One region of the Rhizomicrobium palustre genome, then DNA from elsewhere that is predicted to be linked to it. Evidence: riboswitches for the same ligand, from Rfam matches in the RefSeq annotation. Region 1 holds a riboswitch; the other holds the start of a gene.
The links. Region 1 has a riboswitch for glycine ahead of FHS83_RS02115 (TonB-dependent receptor domain-containing protein). Riboswitches for the same ligand answer to the same signal wherever they lie in the genome.
Positions count from the first base shown of each region.

Region 2: linked by a shared signal. The riboswitch ahead of gcvT (glycine cleavage system aminomethyltransferase GcvT) and the one ahead of FHS83_RS02115 (TonB-dependent receptor domain-containing protein) in region 1 are both predicted to bind glycine.

Region 1 covers NZ_JAASRM010000001.1:481,618-490,899, forward strand. Annotated here, with positions in the region: gene FHS83_RS02105 (universal stress protein) at 1-109, shown strand, start outside; gene FHS83_RS02110 (TetR/AcrR family transcriptional regulator) at 132-815, shown strand; gene FHS83_RS02115 (TonB-dependent receptor domain-containing protein) at 870-3,725, opposite strand; glycine riboswitch at 4,030-4,115, opposite strand; gene FHS83_RS02120 (M14 family metallopeptidase) at 4,469-5,569, opposite strand; gene FHS83_RS02125 (S41 family peptidase) at 5,582-8,803, opposite strand; gene FHS83_RS02130 (L-serine ammonia-lyase) at 8,873-9,282, opposite strand, start outside.
Region 2 covers NZ_JAASRM010000001.1:3,039,771-3,049,052, reverse strand. Annotated here, with positions in the region: gene FHS83_RS13505 (vitamin B12-dependent ribonucleotide reductase) at 1-813, shown strand, start outside; gene FHS83_RS13500 (PEP-CTERM sorting domain-containing protein) at 1,036-1,731, opposite strand; gene FHS83_RS13495 (pentapeptide repeat-containing protein) at 1,993-2,424, shown strand; gene gcvPB (aminomethyl-transferring glycine dehydrogenase subunit GcvPB) at 2,464-4,008, opposite strand; gene gcvPA (aminomethyl-transferring glycine dehydrogenase subunit GcvPA) at 4,008-5,351, opposite strand; gene gcvH (glycine cleavage system protein GcvH) at 5,355-5,729, opposite strand; gene gcvT (glycine cleavage system aminomethyltransferase GcvT) at 5,733-6,851, opposite strand; glycine riboswitch at 6,901-7,013, opposite strand; gene argS (arginine--tRNA ligase) at 7,550-9,282, opposite strand, start outside.

The DNA of each region.
Region 1 (9,282 bases):
TATCGTGGCAGGCGCTTATGGCCACTCGCGCATGCGGGAATGGACGCTGGGCGGTGTCACCCACGATCTTCTTCTGCATCCTCGCTGTGCCACGCTGATCGCGCATTAACTCTTCTAGATTCGAGGCTCCCATGACCATGCAAATCCTTCCCACCACCTCCACCATTCCCATGCCTGCCGAAACTGCTCCGCAGCAGAAATGGCGCCGCCGCAAACACGCCCGCCCGGAGGAAATCTCCAAGGCAGCGCTGACCATCTTCGCGCAAAAAGGCTATGCCGCCGCCACCATGGCCGATATTGCCGCGCTGGCCGGCATCACCAAGGGCACGATCTATCTTTACTTCCGCAACAAGGAAGATCTCTTCAACGCGCTGGTGCGTGAGCATATCGCCGACAAGCTCGCCGAAAAATTCAATAGCCTTGAAGACGATGGCGATGATGTCGTGCGAGCCATCACCCACTGCTTTGATGTGGTGACCGAGATGGTATTGACCGATGAAGCGCTCGCCCTCGGGCGCATCATTACCGCTGAAGCGCGCAACTTCCCCGAATTGGCGCAGTTCTGGCGTACAGAGGTGATCGACCGGCTCTTGTCGCGCATCACCACGCTGATGCAGCGCGGGGCCGAGGCGGGCGTGATTACGGCGGTTCAGCCGGAAGCAGCTGCCCTGCTCTGCCTAGCACCAGCCCTGCAGTCGCTGATATGGCGTTCGACTTTCGATTTTGCAGAACGCGAATGCCCGGATCCCCGAAGCCTGATGGGCCAGCAGCGCGCCATTATCCTGCAAGGGCTGCAAGGCGGCGGACGTGCCTGACAGAAGCTGAATGAAAATGGGGGCGGCCTTTTGAGCCGCCCCTTTTTTATTGGCTTAGAACTGATTGATGATCGTCAAGCCGAAGGTCGTTCCGAGGTTCGGATAGATCGACGCGCCATAAATGCCCTGGTGGATATTGTTGCCGCGGGTCGGCGGCAGGGTATTGAAGATGTTGTCGACATTGAAGCGGATATCGAGGTCGCTGGAATAGGCGTAGTCCAGCGAGATATCGTTGAACACCTTGGCACCCGTATTCGGCATGTCATAGGCGTCCGGCGGCGGCGGGGCCGCGCTGGACATGCTGCCTTCGATGAAGGTGCTGCCGATGAAATGCGCGCGCCAGGTGAAGGAGAAATTGTCGAGTGTATAGGTCGCGCTGCCGAGCATATTCCACTTCGGCACGCCCAAGGTCCCTTCGAGCTTAAGCTCGGTGGCGGGGTTCTTGGCATCGGTAAGCTGACGCAGCTTATCGAGATAGGTCGCCGTCAGGCCCAAAGACAGACGGCCCGGCGCCGACGAGTAGATATCGGCCAGATCGAAATTATAGTTGGCATTGAAGTCAAAGCCGCTGGTGGAGAGACGGCCGACATTAAGCTGGGTCGCCGCAACATTGGTGATGGTGTGGTTCGCGGCGCGGGTGATCTGGGCACAATAGACATTGCCCGTAACCGGTCCCGGAAGATCGACGCAGTTATTAAGCAGCGACTGGATCGGGATGGTGCCAATGGCATCGCTGATCTTGATGTTGAAATAGTCCAGCGTAGCGGTGAAACCGGGCAGGAAATCCGGCGTGAAGGCCGCGCCCAAAGTCCAGGTGTTGGAAGTTTCCGGCTTCAGCGCAGGATTGCCGCCCACGGTGCCCGGAAGCGTCGCGCCATTCTGCGGCGAGACGTAACCGGCCGGAACGCCCAGCGCGGCGCAATTGGCCGCGCGATTGGCCGATTGGTTGATCACGCTGGTATCGCAAGGATCCTGCGCGAAGGTGAAGTTCTGATTCACCGGCGAGAAAAGCTCGGTGATATTTGGCGCACGCACCGAGAGCGAACGCATAGCGCGGAAGCGCAAGGAGGAAATCGGGCTATACGTACCGCCCGCATTCCACGACAGATGCCCGCCGTTATTATTGTAGCTGGAATAGCGGATGGCGCCCTGCACCGTCAGGTCGTTAACCAGGAACAGGTCTTTGACGATCGGCACGCGCACTTCACCATAGCCTTCGGACACGCCGACATGGCCGGACACCGGGCTTTCGCGCGGATAGTTAATGTCGGTAGTCTGCAGTGTCCAGGATGGCTGGGTGCGCCCGCTATCCTGACGGAACTCGACACCGATGGCAGTATCCACCGTGCCCGCAGGCAGGGTGAAGAGCGAGCCCGTCAAGCTCGCGCCCGCATCGAGCTGGCGAGTCGAGGATTGATAGATGTCGTTTGCGCGAACCCAATCGACGGCTGCGGGGTTGGCATTGCCGACGCCGAATTCATTGAGCGGCAAACAACCCGCGGCACGCGCGGTGGCGCTGCGGCAAGCGGGTGCGCCATTCAGCATCACCACATCAATGGCCTGATTATAGCGCGTGAAATCGCGACCATTGAGCAGGCGGGTGGATTGGATGTTATCGCCGTATGAGCCGTAAAGCTGATAGGACCAGTCCGAGAAGACTTTGCCTTCGATGCCGAAGGTATAGCTCTGCATATTGCGATCGGCCTTGGAGGTACGCTGGCCGAAATTATCGTCATTGGTCCAGAACTGGGTGCTGGTCACGCCCGCGTTGGTCATCAGCGAGACGACCGAGGCCGGCAGATAGGGATTGTCGATGGAGAAGACCGGATTGGCCCCGCCCGCGAACGGGCTTTCCGGAGGCTGCCAGGACGAGGTCACCTTGGTTTTGACATAGCGGCCCGAGAAGAAGAAATCGACGTTATCGGCGACGTGATAGGTGAATTTCGACATCAGCGCGAAACGTTCGAGTGGCAGAGAGAGATTGTCGTACTGCTCGTAGAAGCCGCCATCGCCGCCGATCGAGCGGCCGTTCATATTGCCGATGGCGCCATTGTTATAAGGCGTAACGCCTTTGGCATCGCCGGTGAAATTATAACAGCTGGAAAGGCAGAAATAGCCATTCGCCGACGCGCCATTGAAGCGGATGTTGGGGCGCTGGATGTTGTTCGGAATGCCGTCATTATTACCGGTGTTGGCGGGGTTGCGGATATAATTGAAGCCGCTGACACCATAATCGCGCGCCGTGGCCTTGACGCCATTGGTGCGGTCGTAAAGGAAATCCATCACCAAATTGCCGCGGTTCTGCGCGACATTAGTGCCCATAGTCACTTCCGCGCCCAAGGTGGCGCCATCGCCATAAGCGGTGATGCCGCTATGCAGACGGGCTTGGAAACCTTCGAAGTCCTTTTTCAGGATGACGTTGACCACGCCGCTGACCGCATCGGCGCCATAGACCGCCGAGGTGCCGCCGGTGACGATTTCAACGCGATCCACCAGCGCCGCCGGAATGGTGTTCAAATCGATAGCAGCCGAGCCCGGGGTCGCCGCGACCTGGCGATGCCCATCAACCAGGGTGAGCGTGCGGTTGACGCCAAGATTGCGCAAGCTGATAAGATTAAGGCCGACATTGGTGGCCTGGCCTTGACTGTTGGAGCCGTTGAGGCCGTTACCGATGACCGGCATCTGACGCAGGAGCGAGGAGATGTTCTCGACACCCGCCGCTTCGATATCGGTCGAGATCACGCTCGACACTGGGACCGGCGAAGACAAATTCGTCTGCACCAGGCGCGAGCCGGTGATGACCACACTCTCCACCTGGCTCGATGTATCGGCCGTGTTGGCGACCGCGCTGCCCATAGAGACAAGCACCATAAGGCCAGTTGTGGAAAGCAATCGTGTTCTATACTGCATATTATTCCCCCGTAGAGTACGAGTTTCCGTACCTGGCCGAGGTGCATACCGCACCGCCGGACAGTTCTGAGCCGCGCGCCATCAGGCAATACGGCACCGGTGCCCTCCGATGATGGAGAGCCTGATTTCGTTATCTTGACCGCAGACGTGCTGCGCGAAGGTTCAGGGTTTTCTGTTTGCCATATGCGCCTTTCTTCCTGAGCTATCGCTCATTGGGGCGCCTCATCTGTCTTTTTGCCTGAGAGTATGACCCCGTCGGCGGACCCCAAAAGGCTTGCACCCGGGATCTCTTTCCAGATTGTACTAAACCTGTACGGTTCTTTTGCCTGAGAGTTTCCGAGGCGGTTGCTCCTTCGGCGCTGGCGAACCAATCTCTCCCATACAGGTCAAATTTGGTAAGCCAACTGCACCATCGCTGAAAGATGCTGTCAACGGAGCGAGCGCGCGAGCAATGGTGATGCTTCGTGCAGTTCTGCAGCTGCACCTGCACACGCAAAAGGCATGCACGAATTCATCTCAGCCGAATACAGTATTTACGGCGAGGGCTGTGCCTGAAGGAGATGCAGTGATCTGTCTCAGCGATGTGAAAAAATTTTCTTACATGCATGTGACTGCATTCGATTTCTGCAGGGATAAGTTGATGCGCACGCAAAGCTCCTCTTCCGGTAGGAAGCCTGGCGCAGCAACGCACCATCATCACCGCATGCGCGATTTGTATGTACTGCGTCTATTTCAGGAAACCACTAGCCGAAAATGGCCGCAATGGCTGCGAGGCTATCGTGCCCGAGACGCATCGCGCCTTCATGCGACCAGCACGGCGCAGCAGCGGGGATCTCCTCCGCATCCTTGAAGGGCATCTCCAGCGTGAGCCCGACCGCATCAAAACGCCTGCCTATGGCTCTGGCGCACATACCCGGCGCGCCACTTCCCGCATAACTCGCATCATACCCAACAGCAACCTGGAAGGCCGGATTCTCCTTCAGCAGCGCGGCGTTGAAACGCGCGAGGCCCGCACTGCGTTCAGGCGAGGCTTCAGGATCACCATCGGTGAAGATATGAGGAATGGTTTCGTCGCCATGCACATCGACCAACGCCGCGCAACCCATCTCCTCCATCGCGCGCAGAATGGCGGCAATCTCCGGCGCCAGGACCGGATCGGGCTGCGCCCATTGCCGGTTGAGGTCGAGCCCAGACGCGCTGCCGCGCAGATGCCCGCGCACCGCCCCGTCGATATTCGCGAGCGGCACGATATGGAAGCTCATTTCGCGCAGGAGTTTTTGCGCCAAAGGATCGGCGGAAACGAGGCGGCGCAGGAAACCCTCCACCCACCAACTCGCCATGGTTTCGCCCGGGTGCTGGCGGGCGACGATCCATACCGGTGTTTCGCCCTGCCCGAGGCTGACGCAATGGATCGGCCGGTCTTCATGGGATTTGCCGAGAACACGCAACGATGCGCCTGCCCCGCGTGCATCTTCCAGCAACGCCTCCAGGCGCGCCACTGTATAGGGGACAAAATAGGCAAACCAAAGAGTTTCGCTTTGCGCGGTGTAACGGATGACGAGCGCGCCGTCTTCATAGCGCGTGGTGGCGCGTAGCCAGGCCTCGCCATCCTCACTGACAAAAGCGCGATAGCCCGGCCAGCCTTCAGAATAGGTCGTCGCATGCGCGTTGCGGATGGTGAGTACCCGTTCCTGCCCCGCACCGCCGGTGAGCTTCACATAGAACCATTGCGACCAGGGCGCGTCCTTGTCTTTGGCAATCTCGATCTCGGCCCCGTTGGGCGTGAGGGCGATGAGCTTGCCATTACCGCCTTCGAAATCGCTGGAGAGGTGAAGCGCTTGCATATCGGGCGATCCTTACGGCTTAGGCGGAACAGGTTTGGGCGGCTGCAGCGTGCCGGGATGACCTTTGATGCGGGACTGCAAATCCTTCACCGCGGTTTCGAGCTGCGCGTCACGGCCATCCATCAGATAGGGCTGGTCGTTATCGACTTCGATATCCGGCGAGACGCCCTCGCCTTCCACGATCCATTCGCCATTGGGACCGGCGAGCGCATATTGCGGCACATAGATGGTGCCGCCATCAATTAGCGAGCCGGTATCGCCAATGCCGATCACCCCGCCCCAGGTGCGCTTACCGATCAAGCGGCCACGCCCGGTCTGCTTGAAGGTCCAGGACATGGTATCGCCATCGGACATGGTGGTTTCATTGGCGAGCATATCGATCTCGCCCGTGAAGGCCTGGGTATAGCCGCCCCAAGGATAGGTCTGCGGGATTTGCAGGCCCATGATGTAGCCGCGCGTATAGGCCTGGCGGATCAGACGCTCCAACACGATACGCGAGACCTGACCGCCCTGATTGCCGCGAATATCGACAATGATGCCGTCTTTGCGGATCTGGCCGAACCAATCCTTGACGAATTCGCGAAGCCCGGTCGGCCCCATATCGGCAAGATGCACATAGCCGATGGTGCCGCCCGAAAGCTTATCCACCGTGCGCCGCGCGATGGCACTGCGCTCAAACCGCATCAGCGCCGCTTCATTGGAAAGCGTTTTAATGCGGATTTTCCTGGTTTTTCCGGCCGCATCACCGACCAGGATCTCCACCGTGCGTTCGGCCTTGCCTGCCAACAAGGTGTAAGGATTGACCTCCGCACCAACCGGCTGACCATCAATGGCGAGAAGGGCTTCGCGAGCCTTCACCTCTGTGCCAAACGCCGTGAGCGGCGAGCGATAGGTCGGATCGGCGTTATCGCCTTCCAGAATATGAGTAAAGACCCATTGTTGCCGGGTCTCGTCAAACGCAAAGCGCGCGCCAAGCAGTCCGGTTCTGGGCCTGTCCGGCGTGTCCTCTGCACCGCCGGTGACATAGGCATGGCCCACGCCCAGCTCCGCAATCATCTCGCCAATGAGATAATTCAGATCCATCCGGTTGCCGATGCCGGGCAGCTGGGCGCGATAATGGGCGCCAATCGCGGCCCAATCGCGGCCGTGCATTTTGGGATCGTAGAAGAACTCGCGATAGCGCCGCCAAGCTTCTTCATAAGCCTCCGCCCATTCCTGGCGCGGATAGACCAGCGCCGAAAGCGACGAGATATCGATCTTATCGGGATCGCCATTCAGGTGAACCACCGAATAGACCCGCTTGTCATCGCGCACCAGGAAGTCGGTATTGGTGAGGTTCGCCGAATAGAAACTGGCGCCCTCCTTCAGCTTCTTCGCCTTCTTCGTACTCAGATCATAGCTGTAGAGCGTGCCGTTGGCATCCCAATTGCCGAAATAGACCTCGTCGGTGACGCGATAGAACAGCTGACCCTTGCCAACGGAGAGATCGGTATAATTGTCTGGCTCCAACGGGGCGCGGATCAGACGCTGGGCGAGCCCCTTGAACTCGATCGGCGCGGCTTTGGCTTGCTTATCCTTTTGTGCCTCTTCGTTGCCGCTGGGCGCGGAAAAGAGCGGCGGCGCGTTCTCCTGCAGGGCCAAGGCAAACACACGCGTCTGCTTGTTGGCCGCGAAATTCCATTCCGTCTCGGCGATCTGCAGATTGACGTCGCGCACCGAGAGGAACCAGAGATAATTGCCATCCGGCGACCAGGCGGGCTGGAAAGAGCTATATTGCGGATCGGTGACGAGCTCGGTCTTGTTGCTGGACGAATCCCAAATCTGGATCGCCATCATGTCGCTGGGCTGAATCTGCGCATAAGCGAGATAGCGGCTATCCGGCGACCATTCATATTGGCGCGCATACCAGGCCTTGGTAGTACCGATGACGGTTTTGGCACCGCTGGCGCGATCCACCATCACGAGATTGCCGCGATCATCCATCACCGCGAGTTTGCGCCCATCGGGCGACCATTTTGGCTCGTAATAGCGGGTTTTTCTGCCATGGGTGAGCTGGTGCGCAGGCGCAGTTCCGCTTGCATCCACCGTCCAGATTTCTTCCTCGCCGCTGGCATCCGAGACGAACGCAATCGAGTTGCCATCGGGCGACCAGGCAGCCTCGCGCTCATGCGCGTTGGAGCTGTGGGTCAGGTTCAACACCGCGCCGTCTTCCGCGGTTGTTTTGACAAAGATATCGCCGCGCGCGACGAACAGCACGCGCTGGCCCTTCGGCGACAGCGCCGATTGCTCGATCTGGCGCGAAACATTGACCACATGCGGGCGGACCAGCGTATCTTCGGCAGGCACGTCAATATTCAGCGCAGTTTCCGTGCCGGTGGTCGCGTCATAAAGATGGATGGCCCCTTCGAGCTCGAAGACGATCTTTCCGGCCGCGTCGCCGCTGGCAAATTTCGCATCGGCGTCGGTAAAGTGCGTTACAGCGGTGGCGGCTGAGGTAGCGGGATCGTAGCGATAGAGGTTCGCCCTTCCATCGCGTTCTGACAGGAAGAAGATACCGCGGCTGTTCCAGACACCATCGGTATCGGAGCGCTTGTTGTTCTGAAGCTGGGTCAGCTTCTTGGTGCCGAAATCCAGGATGTACTGATGCTGGACGAGCCCGCCTTCGTAATGCTTCCAGGTACGAAAATCGGTGGAGAGCGTCGAGAACAAGAGGCTCTTTCCATCCGGCGCATAGACACCCTTGCCCGCGCGATACATCGGCAGCGCGATGACTTTGCCATCGCTGAGCGCAACGGTGTAAAGCCGCCCGTCAATCGGCCCGGGCTGATCGCGCAAGGACCGGAAGAGCACCGATTTTCCATCCGGCGTCCAGCCATTGACGCGGTTGTCATAGCCTTGGCGCGGATCGAGCGGCCCCATGGAAGGCTGGAAAGTCAACTGACGCGGCGCGCCGCCTTCTGCCGGAATGACATAGACCTGCTCATCACCGCCATATTGGCCGGTGAAAGCGATCCATTTTCCATCCGGCGAGAATTTCGCGAAAAGCTCGGCGCCAGCGCCTGAGGTGAGACGCACCGCCTTGCCGCCCTTGGTACTCGAGAGCCAAAGATCACCAGCATAAGAAAAGACGACCTTGTCGCCATACACATCCGGGAAATGCAGGTATTTCGGCGCGGCGGCATTGGCGGTGCCAGTGACGGACAAAAGAGCCAAGAGGGAAAGCATTCGGCGCATGGCGTGTCTTTCGATAAATGTCGTTGGCACAATGTTCGGATCGGCAATATTCGCGAAAACGCCTCTAAATCAGCACTCCACGACGTTGACGGCGAGACCGCCAAGGCTGGTCTCTTTATATTTCGAGCGCATGTCGTTACCGGTCTGGCGCATAGTTTCGATCACCGCATCCAGAGAGACGATGTGCTTGCCATCGCCTTGCAATGCCAAATAGGCCGCGTTGATCGCTTTCACCGCCCCCATGGTGTTGCGCTCGATACAAGGAATTTGCACCAGCCCGCCAATCGGATCGCAAGTCAGGCCGAGATTATGTTCCATGCCGATTTCGGCGGCGTTTTCGATCTGCTCATTCGTTCCGCCAAGTGCCGCGGCAAGCCCAGCGGCCGCCATGGAACAGGCCACCCCAACCTCACCCTGACAGCCCATCTCGGCGGCGGAAATGGAGGCGCGCGAGCGATAGAGAAAGCCGATGGCGGACG
Region 2 (9,282 bases), 2.6 Mb from region 1:
GCCCGCCGCAAGGGCTATACCCAGAAAGCCGTCGTCGGCGGTCACAAGGTCTATCTGCGCACCGGCGAATATGAAGACGGCCGTCCCGGCGAAATCTTCATCGACATGCATAAGGAAGGCGCCGCTTTCCGCAGCCTGATGAACAATTTCGCCATCGCGATCTCGATCGGCCTGCAATATGGCGTGCCGCTGGAAGAATTCGTCGACGCCTTCACCTTCACCCGCTTCGAACCGGCGGGCATGGTGATCGGCAACGACTCCATCAAGAACGCCACCAGCGTTCTCGACTACATCTTCCGCGAGTTGGCGGTTTCCTATCTCGGCCGCAACGACCTCGCCCATGTGCCGCCGCATCATGATGAAGACCTTGGCGGCGGTGTCGCGGAAGGCCAGAAGGCGCAGCCCGCCATCAGCCGTACCACCTCGGCCGGTTATGTCCGCGCCAATGTGCATCGCCTCGGCGTGGTGCGCGGCGGTGCCGCCGCGGCCGCGGTGAAGATGGAAGCCACGCATGAACATGACCACGAACATGATCATGACCACGATCACGACCATGAGGATTTCGTGGAGATGGCGACGGTCGATCTTTCGGAAATCGCCTCCAGCGTGGAAGCCTCTATCGCGGCGGTGGCCGAAGCCTCCCCGGTGGTCTCCTTGGGCAAGCCTGGATCAGACATTCATGCGCGCCGCGCCGAAGCCCGCATGAAGGGCTATGAAGGCGATGCTTGCGGCACTTGCGGGAATTTCACCCTGGTGCGCAACGGGACGTGCATGAAGTGCAACACCTGCGGCTCGACCAGCGGCTGCAGCTAAGACGACGCTTCTCCTGAGCGAAGTGACGAAAGGGGCCGGAGAAATCCGGCTCTTTTTGTTTTGGCTCTTTCACCTCCCCCTAGCGGGGAGGTCGAAAAATTGGGCGCGCAGCGAACGATTTTTCGGGTGGGGGAAAGCAGCTGGGATGTGCCTCAACCGCTTCCCCCCACCCGAAATGCTTCGCATTTCGACCTCCCCGCAAGGGGGAGGTAAAAGTGGCTGTTACCTCTTCTTCCGCCGAAGCAGGCTCATCCCCGCAAGGCCGCCGCCGAGGAGCGCGAGGGTGAAGGGCTCGGGCACTTCAGGCGGATTCTGCGGCGGGATGAAGGCCGTGAGCGTGGAGGTCACCGACGACACCGTGCCCAGATCGGCCAAGATTTCGCTGATCTTGAGCGAGGTCAGGCCGAGGCCGAAATCGGCGTGGCTGATGCTCGTGTTGGTCAGGTTCGGCCCGTTCTTCACCTGCGTGATCACATCGCTCGCCAACGGCGAGGTCGTGAGCGTGCGGGTGGACTTGCCTACCGTCTGGGTGAAATCGGCGTCGATGCTGGTGAAGCCCGCGCCAATTCCGGTGGGGCCGGTGATCGCGACTTCATAATCCCAGCTATAGATCTTGGCTGCGGGCTTGCCCGCCTTGAACTTGCCGTCGAAGGAGATCTGGTAATAGTCGAGACCACCCAGCGTGTTGGTGTTGAAGCTGATCGATGCTCCCACCGGCAGGTTGGCGATATGGAAGTTGCCGTAGGTGAGATCGTTCACCACTAGGCAAGAGCCCGAGGTGAGCGACGCGGCAGCGACCGAACCGCCATCCCCAAGATTGGTGGTGCTGAGGCAGGTTGGGCTGGCGAAGGCTGCCCCCGCGGATAATGCGCCCGCGAAAATAAGCCCTAGCGTTGTTTTGAGAAGTTTTTTGGTCATCCCGCTCTCCCAGACGAGGCGACGAGCTATTCGGCGCCATTCTGCTGAAAAGGTTAGCAACCGTCATGCCAGCCGAACGGCGTTTGATTTTGCTGCGAAATCCGCCGCCTCCGTCATGAAGTTGTAAGCGGCAATTACAAATCTGTGACATCGCCCCAGCGACATCCCGTTAGAAAAAATGACACTGCTCTGCGCAGGGACTTTCGGGGTCTGGCATACAGGTTGCGACGACACCCCTGCCCGTCTCATTCCGGAACAGCCATGCCTTGCCTTATCTTTGCTTTTCTCGCCTTTTTCGCCCTTTTCCTGGGGGCGCAGGCGGCAAGCCCCGAGGTAAAGCCCGGCCTCAAATGCCCCCATTGCGTCTTTGCGGGCCAGGACCTTTCCAACCAATGCGTCAAAGGCGGCAATCTGGAGGGGGCCGATTTCTCGGGTGCCAAGCTGGTCATGGCCTGCATGAGCGTGACCAATTTCCGGGGCGCCAAGTTTACCGGGGCCGATCTTTCCGGCGCGAATATCTCCATGTCCAAACTCGACGGGGCGGATTTTTCCGGCGCGGTCTTCTCAGCCACCCAGGCGCGCGGCACTGATTTCACCCATGTGCGCGGGCTGACCCAGGCGCAGCTGAGCGGCATGTGCGGCGATAAAAAAACCCGCCTTCCGGCGGGTCTTTCTATTCCGATGTGTGATTAGAAATGGATGGCCGGGTCGAGCCCGGCCATGACGGAAGGGTTACCCTTCCTTCCACTTCAGCACGGGCTTCCTCGAGGCAGCCGTTTCATCGAGGCGGCGGCGGGGGGCAAGACGCGGGGCGCCGTCAAAGCGCTCGGTCTGTCCGGCCTTGGCTTCCAGCGCCATGGTCTTCAGGACATGGATGAAGCTGTCGACGCTTTCCTTGGATTCGGACTCGGTCGGCTCGATCAGCATGGCGCCATGGACGACGAGCGGGAAATACATCGTCATCGGATGGTAGCCCTCGTCGATCATTGCCTTGGCAAAGTCGAGGGTGGTGACGCCGGTGTCCTTCAGCCATGTGTCGTCGAACAAGGCTTCATGCATGCACGGGCCTTCGAAGGGGGCGCTCATCACGTCCTTCAGGCTCGCCAGCACATAGTTGGCCGAGAGCACGGCGTCTTCGGATGCCTGACGGATGCCGTCGCGGCCATGGCTGAGCATATAGCTGAGCGCACGGACGAACATGCCCATCTGGCCGTGGAAGGCACTCATGCGGCCGAAGGGCTTGGCCCCTCCCGGCAGACCCTCGCGGGTCTCGATCAGGCGCAACCCATCCTTATCGGCGACCAGGAGCGGCAGCGGCGCGAAAGCCGCCAGACGCTCGGAGAGGACCACCGGACCCGCGCCCGGACCGCCACCGCCATGGGGGGTGGAGAAGGTCTTGTGCAGGTTGATGTGCATGGCATCGACGCCGAGGTCGCCCGGACGGACGCGGCCCGCGATGGCGTTGTAATTGGCGCCGTCGCAATAGAAGTAGCCGCCCGCGTCATGCACCATTTCTGCGATAGTGATGATGTCGCGCTCGAAGAGGCCGCAGGTGTTCGGGTTGGTCAGCATGAAGGCCGCCACATCCGGACCGAGCTTGATGCGGAGATCGTCGAGGTCGACGCGGCCTTCCGGCGTGGCCTTCACCTCTTCCACCGTGAAGCCCGCGAAGGCGGCGGTGGCGGGGTTGGTGCCATGGGCCGATTCCGGCACCAGCACGCGCAGGCGCTTCTCCCCACGCGCTTCGACAGCGGCGCGGATCGCGAGCAGACCGCAGAGCTCACCATGGGCGCCCGCCTTGGGCGACATGGCGACCGCCGGCATGCCGGTCAGGGTCGTGAGCCATTTGGCGAGTTCGCTGATCAGCTCCAGCGCACCTTGGCTGGCCGAGGCCGGGGCCAGAGGATGCAGGTCGCCGAAGCCGGGCAGCCGCGCCATCTTCTCGTTGAGGCGGGGGTTGTGCTTCATGGTGCAGGAGCCGAGCGGATAGAGCCCCGCATCGATGGAATAGTTCTGCTGCGACAGGCGCACATAATGACGGACCACCTCCGGCTCGGAGAGACCCGGCAGGCCGATGGCGCCCTTGCGGCGAAGCCCGCCGAGGCGGTCATCGGAGACGGTGACCTCTTCCAGATCGACGCCGCATTGGCCCGAACGTCCGAGTTCGAAGATCAACTTTTCTTCGTGGTCCAAACCCCGGTCACCGGAGATGGTGGCGAGGCTGGCAACTTCCGCCGCGCCCGGCTGAGAGGGACGGCCTTGAGAGTTCATCGCCATCACAGCACCTCCTTCAGGGCAGTCACGAACGCGTCGATGTCTTCGTCGGTGTTGGTTTCGGTCGCGGCCACGATCAAGAGATCGCGCTGATCGCGGTCGGCGGGGGCAAGGCGCGAGGCGGGCACGCCCGCCAGAATCCCCTTGGCCGCCAGCGCCTCGACCACCTCAGCGGCGGGCTTCGGCAGGCGCAGCGTGAACTCGTTGAAGAAGGTCGATGTGACCAGTGACACCCCCGGAACCGTCAACAACTTATCCACAAGGGTGGTGGCGCGCTGGTGATTGATTGCGGCGAGACGGGTGAAGCCACCCTCGCCCAAGAGGCTGAGGTGAATTGTGAAAGCCAGCGCGCAAAGCCCTGAATTCGTACAGATATTGCTCGTCGCCTTATCGCGGCGAATGTGCTGCTCGCGGGTCGAAAGCGTGAGGACGAAACCGCGGCGGCCTTCGGCATCCACAGTTTGTCCACAGAGCCGGCCCGGCATCTGGCGGACATATTTCTCGCGGGTCGCGAAAAGACCGACATAGGGCCCGCCGAAATTCAGCCCATTGCCGAGCGACTGACCTTCGCAGACCACAATGTCGGCGCCCTGCGCGCCGGGGGATTCAAGAAGCCCAAGGCTGACCACTTCAGTGACCACGACGATCAGCAAAGCACCTTTAGAATGAACCGCTTCGGCGATGTTCTTAAGACCCCGCAGCAGCCCGAACACGTCCGGAGTCTGGACTACGACGCAAGCAGTCTGATCATCGACCAGGCTGGCGAGGTCTTCTTCGGCACCCGGAATGGCGGGCGCGCGCAGAACGCTGCCATGCAGGTTCGCGACGGTCTCGACCGTCTCGGCATATTGGGGATGCAGGCCACCGGAGAGGATCGCCTTGCCCCGCTTGGTGACGCGCTGGGCCATCAGCACCGCTTCCGCGGTACCGGTGGAGCCGTCATAGAGCGAGGCATTGGCGACATCCATGCCGGTCAGCATGGCGACCTGGGTTTGGAATTCGAACAGCACCTGCAACGTGCCCTGGCTGATTTCCGGCTGGTAGGGCGTGTAGGAGGTGAGGAATTCCGAGCGCTGTATAAGGTGATCCACCGCTGCCGGGACGTGGTGCTTATAGGCACCCGCGCCCAGGAAGGACGGCACCGCACCCGACGCCGTGCTCTTGGCGGCCATGGCGGCAAGCTTGCGCTCGACGGCCAGCTCGCCCTGATGATCCGGAAGATCGAAGGCCGAAACCGGCACCTCGGCGGCCTTGGGGACATCCTTGAAAAGCGCGTCCACACTCACCACCCCGATGGTCTCGAGCATGGCGGCGCGGTCGGCCTTAGTCAGCGGCAGATAACGCATCTATTAGTGGTCCTTCGCGAAATCGAGATACTGCTCGGCGGTCATCAGCCCATCGAGCTCGGCCGGGTTGGAGAGCTTCAGCTTGAAGAACCAGCCCTCGCCTTCCGGATCGGCATTGACGCGCGCCGGATCATCGGCGAGGTCGTTGTTGCCCGCCGTGACGGTGCCGGAGACCGGCGAATAGACTTCGCTCGCCGCCTTGACGCTTTCCACCACCGCGGCCTCGCCACCCTTGGCGACGGTCTTGCCGACAGAGGGGACTTCCACGAACACGACGTCACCGAGCTGCTCGGTGGCGTGGCTGGTGATGCCGACGGTGCCTTCATCACCCTCGACGCGGATCCATTCGTGCTGGTCCGTGTAATAGGTCTTCGACATGGGTCAGGCTCCTCGCTTGTAGCGGTTGGGGACGAAAGGCATGGGGGCCACTTTGGCCGGGACGGGTTTGCCGCGGACGATGAGGTCGATCTCGCTGCCATCGGCAGCAAAGGCAGACTCGACATAGCCCATGGCGACCGGGGCATTCAGGCTGGGGCCGAAGCCGCCCGAGGTGATCTTGCCGATGATACGGCCGGTCTTATCGGCGATCTCGGTGCCCTCGCGCGCCGGGGCGCGGCCTTCGGGGCGGATACCGACGCGCTTGCGGGCGGTGCCGTTAAGAACCCGCTCCATGATCTTGTCGGCAGCCGGGAAGCCCTTTTCGGTCTTGCGGCGCTTGCCGATGGCCCAGACGAGATTGGCTTCGGCGGGATCGGTGGTTTCGTCGATGTCATGGCCATAGAGGCAAAGACCGGCTTCGAGGCGCAGGGAATCGCGGGCGCCGAGGCCGATCGGCATCACATCCGGGTCGGCGAGCAGCGCGCGGGCGAGCTTTTCGGCATCCTGGCCGCCGACGGAGATTTCAAAGCCGTCCTCGCCGGTATAGCCGGTGCGGCTGACGATGGCCTCCACACCTGCCACTACGGCGCGGCGCACGCGCATGAAGGTCAGGCTGTCGATGCCGGGCGAGAGCTTTTCCAGCACCGCACCCGCGGCCGGGCCTTGCAGGGCCAGAAGGGCACGGTCGGGACGCTGTTCCAGCGCCACCTCGCCCGCCAGCTCGCGGGAGATATGGGCGAAGTCGCTGTCCTTCATGGAGGCGTTGACGACGAGATACATCGCGCTCTCGCCTGCCAGCCGCGAGGCCATGAAGTCGTCCTTGATGCCCCCTTCAGCATTGAGGAGCAGGCCATAGCGCTGCTGACCTTCTTTGAGGCCAATGAAATCCGACGGCGCCAGCTTCTCGAGCGCGGCGGCGGGATTGGCGCCATGCAGGAAGGCCTGGCCCATATGCGAGACATCGAACAGCCCGGCTTTCTCGCGGGTGTGCAGATGCTCTTTCAGGATACCAGCCGGATACTGCACCGGCATTTCATAGCCCGCGAAGGGGACGAGTTTGGCGCCAAGCTCCACATGCAATGCATAGAGCGGCGTACGGCGTAAGGCTTCAGCGTCGGTCATAAAGGCCCAATGACGTTTGAGATGAGCGCCTTCCGCGTCCTCGCGGAATCCGCGCCCCTCTGTCATTGGACCTGAGAGATTTCCCCCTGACCGCTTGGCGGATCGGGGTTACCCCTTCGGTGAGACACGCTGAACGCGCATCTGCTTTCCAGAAGTTCATCCCCTTCGCGGTCCTTTTGCCTGAGAGTTTCCGGGGCGGTTGCTCCTTCGGCCTTCGCCTTCGGCTTCGGCCCGACAAGTCGGCCTTCGCAGAACGCGAGGGCTGGAACTGTCTGCCTTGGCAGAAGGAAAACGTCTCCCGCGAGGGATCGTTTGCTCACCACAAAACCGGCGCCTCCCGGCGGGGCCTTGCGTTGGGGGGAAGTATCACGAGGGGGGGATGGAGTGTCAACGAGAAGGCAGTGATTGTTTTTGCGGCAGGAAAGTTATCCCCCACCCTTCGCCAGTTCCCCACTCCCCTTGAGGGAGAGGAAGAAAAATCACGGGGTTAGGGGCGCGCCGCATGACTGGTCGAAAGGAACAAAGAGGCGCGGCGCTAACCCCGATGATTTTTCAGGTGAGGGGTGAGTGCCGCGATAGTGACCCCTCACCCGCAAAATCTAGCACTTAGCCTCGGATCGCATAGGCTCGGCCAATCTTGCACTCGGCTAAGTGCAAGATTTTGTGCCCTCTCCCTCAAGGGGAGAGGGAAACAGGACTTACATCCGCTCCGGAACTTCGATCCCGAGCAAATCCAGGACTTTGGTCAGAGTTTCCAGCGTCAGGCCGCAAAGGCCGAGGCGCGAGAGGCGCTTTTCCTCGTCATGCTCGCTCATGACGTGGTGTTCAGCGTAAAAGCGGCTGAAGGCCTGGGCGAGCGTGAACACATACTCGCAGAGGATGTTCGGGGCGCGCTTTTCCTCGGCGGCTTCCATCGCATCGGGAAGCGCCAGGATCTGCAACATCAGCGCGCGCTCTTCCGGCGAGCGGATCACCGGCGCGGTACCGATCAGCCCCTCTTCCGCCGCGCGGCGCAGGATCGAACGGATGCGCACCGCCGCGTACTGCAAATACGGGCCGGTCTTACCCTCGAATTTGGTGAAACGCTCGAGGTCGAAAATGTAGTCCGTCAGGCGGTAATTGGAGAGATCGGCGAATTTCAGCGCCGCCACGCCCACCTTCTGAGCGATGTCTTCTTTCTCGGCTTCGGGATAATCGGCACCGATGCCCGCTTCCGTAAGACGCTTCCTGGCCTCCTCGGTGGTCATGGCAATGAGATCGAACAGCTTCATCACCCCGCCCGCACGGGTCTTGAAGGGCTTGCCGTCGGCGCCGTTCATGGTGCCGAAACCGGCATGTTCCAGCTCGGCCTTGCCCGCGAGACCGGCCTTCTTGGCGGCGCGGAAAACCTGCTCGAAATGGCCGTGCTGGCGCTGATCGACCACATAGAGAATGAGGTTCGGGTCCAGCTCCTTCACGCGATCGACAATGGTCGCCAGATCGGTGGTGCCGTAGAGTACCGCGCCATCCGACTTCAAAAGGATCAGCGGCGGCATTTCTTTTTTGTCGCCGGGCTCGGCAACCTGCACGACGAGCGCGCCTTGGCTTTCTTCCGCAAGACCGCGCGCCTTCAAATCCTCGACCATCGGCGGGATGATGGGATCGACGCTGGCTTCGCCATTCCAAAGATCGAACTCGACGCCGAGGCTGGCATATTCGCGCTTGAGGCCCTTCTCGGACACCGCGAAGAAATGCTTCCACAGCGCGACATAACCGGGACGCCCGCCCTGCAATTCGGCGGTGGCTTTGCGGGCCAGTTCGAGCCGCGCTTCATCGGCTTTGCAGGCCGCTGACGCTGCCGGATAGAGGACCTCAAGATCATCCATGGTGACGGGCGATTCTTCCGGATAAGGGCCGGTGAAAGCCTCGTCGAAATAGATCGGCGCGATACCGCGCAAGGCCACTTCGGAGATCAGCTGGCCCATTTGCAGGCCCCAATCGCCGAGATGAACGTCGCCGACGACCTTCCAGCCATTGGCGCGGAACAGCCGTTTCAGACTGTCGCCGATGATCGCCGAACGCAGATGACCGACATGCATGGGCTTGGCGACATTCGGGCCGCCGTAATCGATCACCATCGTCTTGCCGATGCCGGTCTCCGGCGCACCCAGACGGGCATCCTTCGACATAGCGGCGGCGCGCGCATCGAGCGCGGTGTCGGTGAGATCGATATTGATGAAGCCGGGGCCTGCAATCTCGAGCTTGGCGAAGATCGAGGTCGCCTTCAGCTTATCAACCACCTTCTGCGCCAGCATGCGCGGATTTCCGCCGCCCTTCTTGGCAGCAGCCAGCGCACCATTGCATTGAAACTGGGAAAGATCGGGACGGTCGGAAGGTTTGACCAGGCCGAATTCCGCGGAAAGACCCTCATCAGCAAACGCGCGGCCCGCGA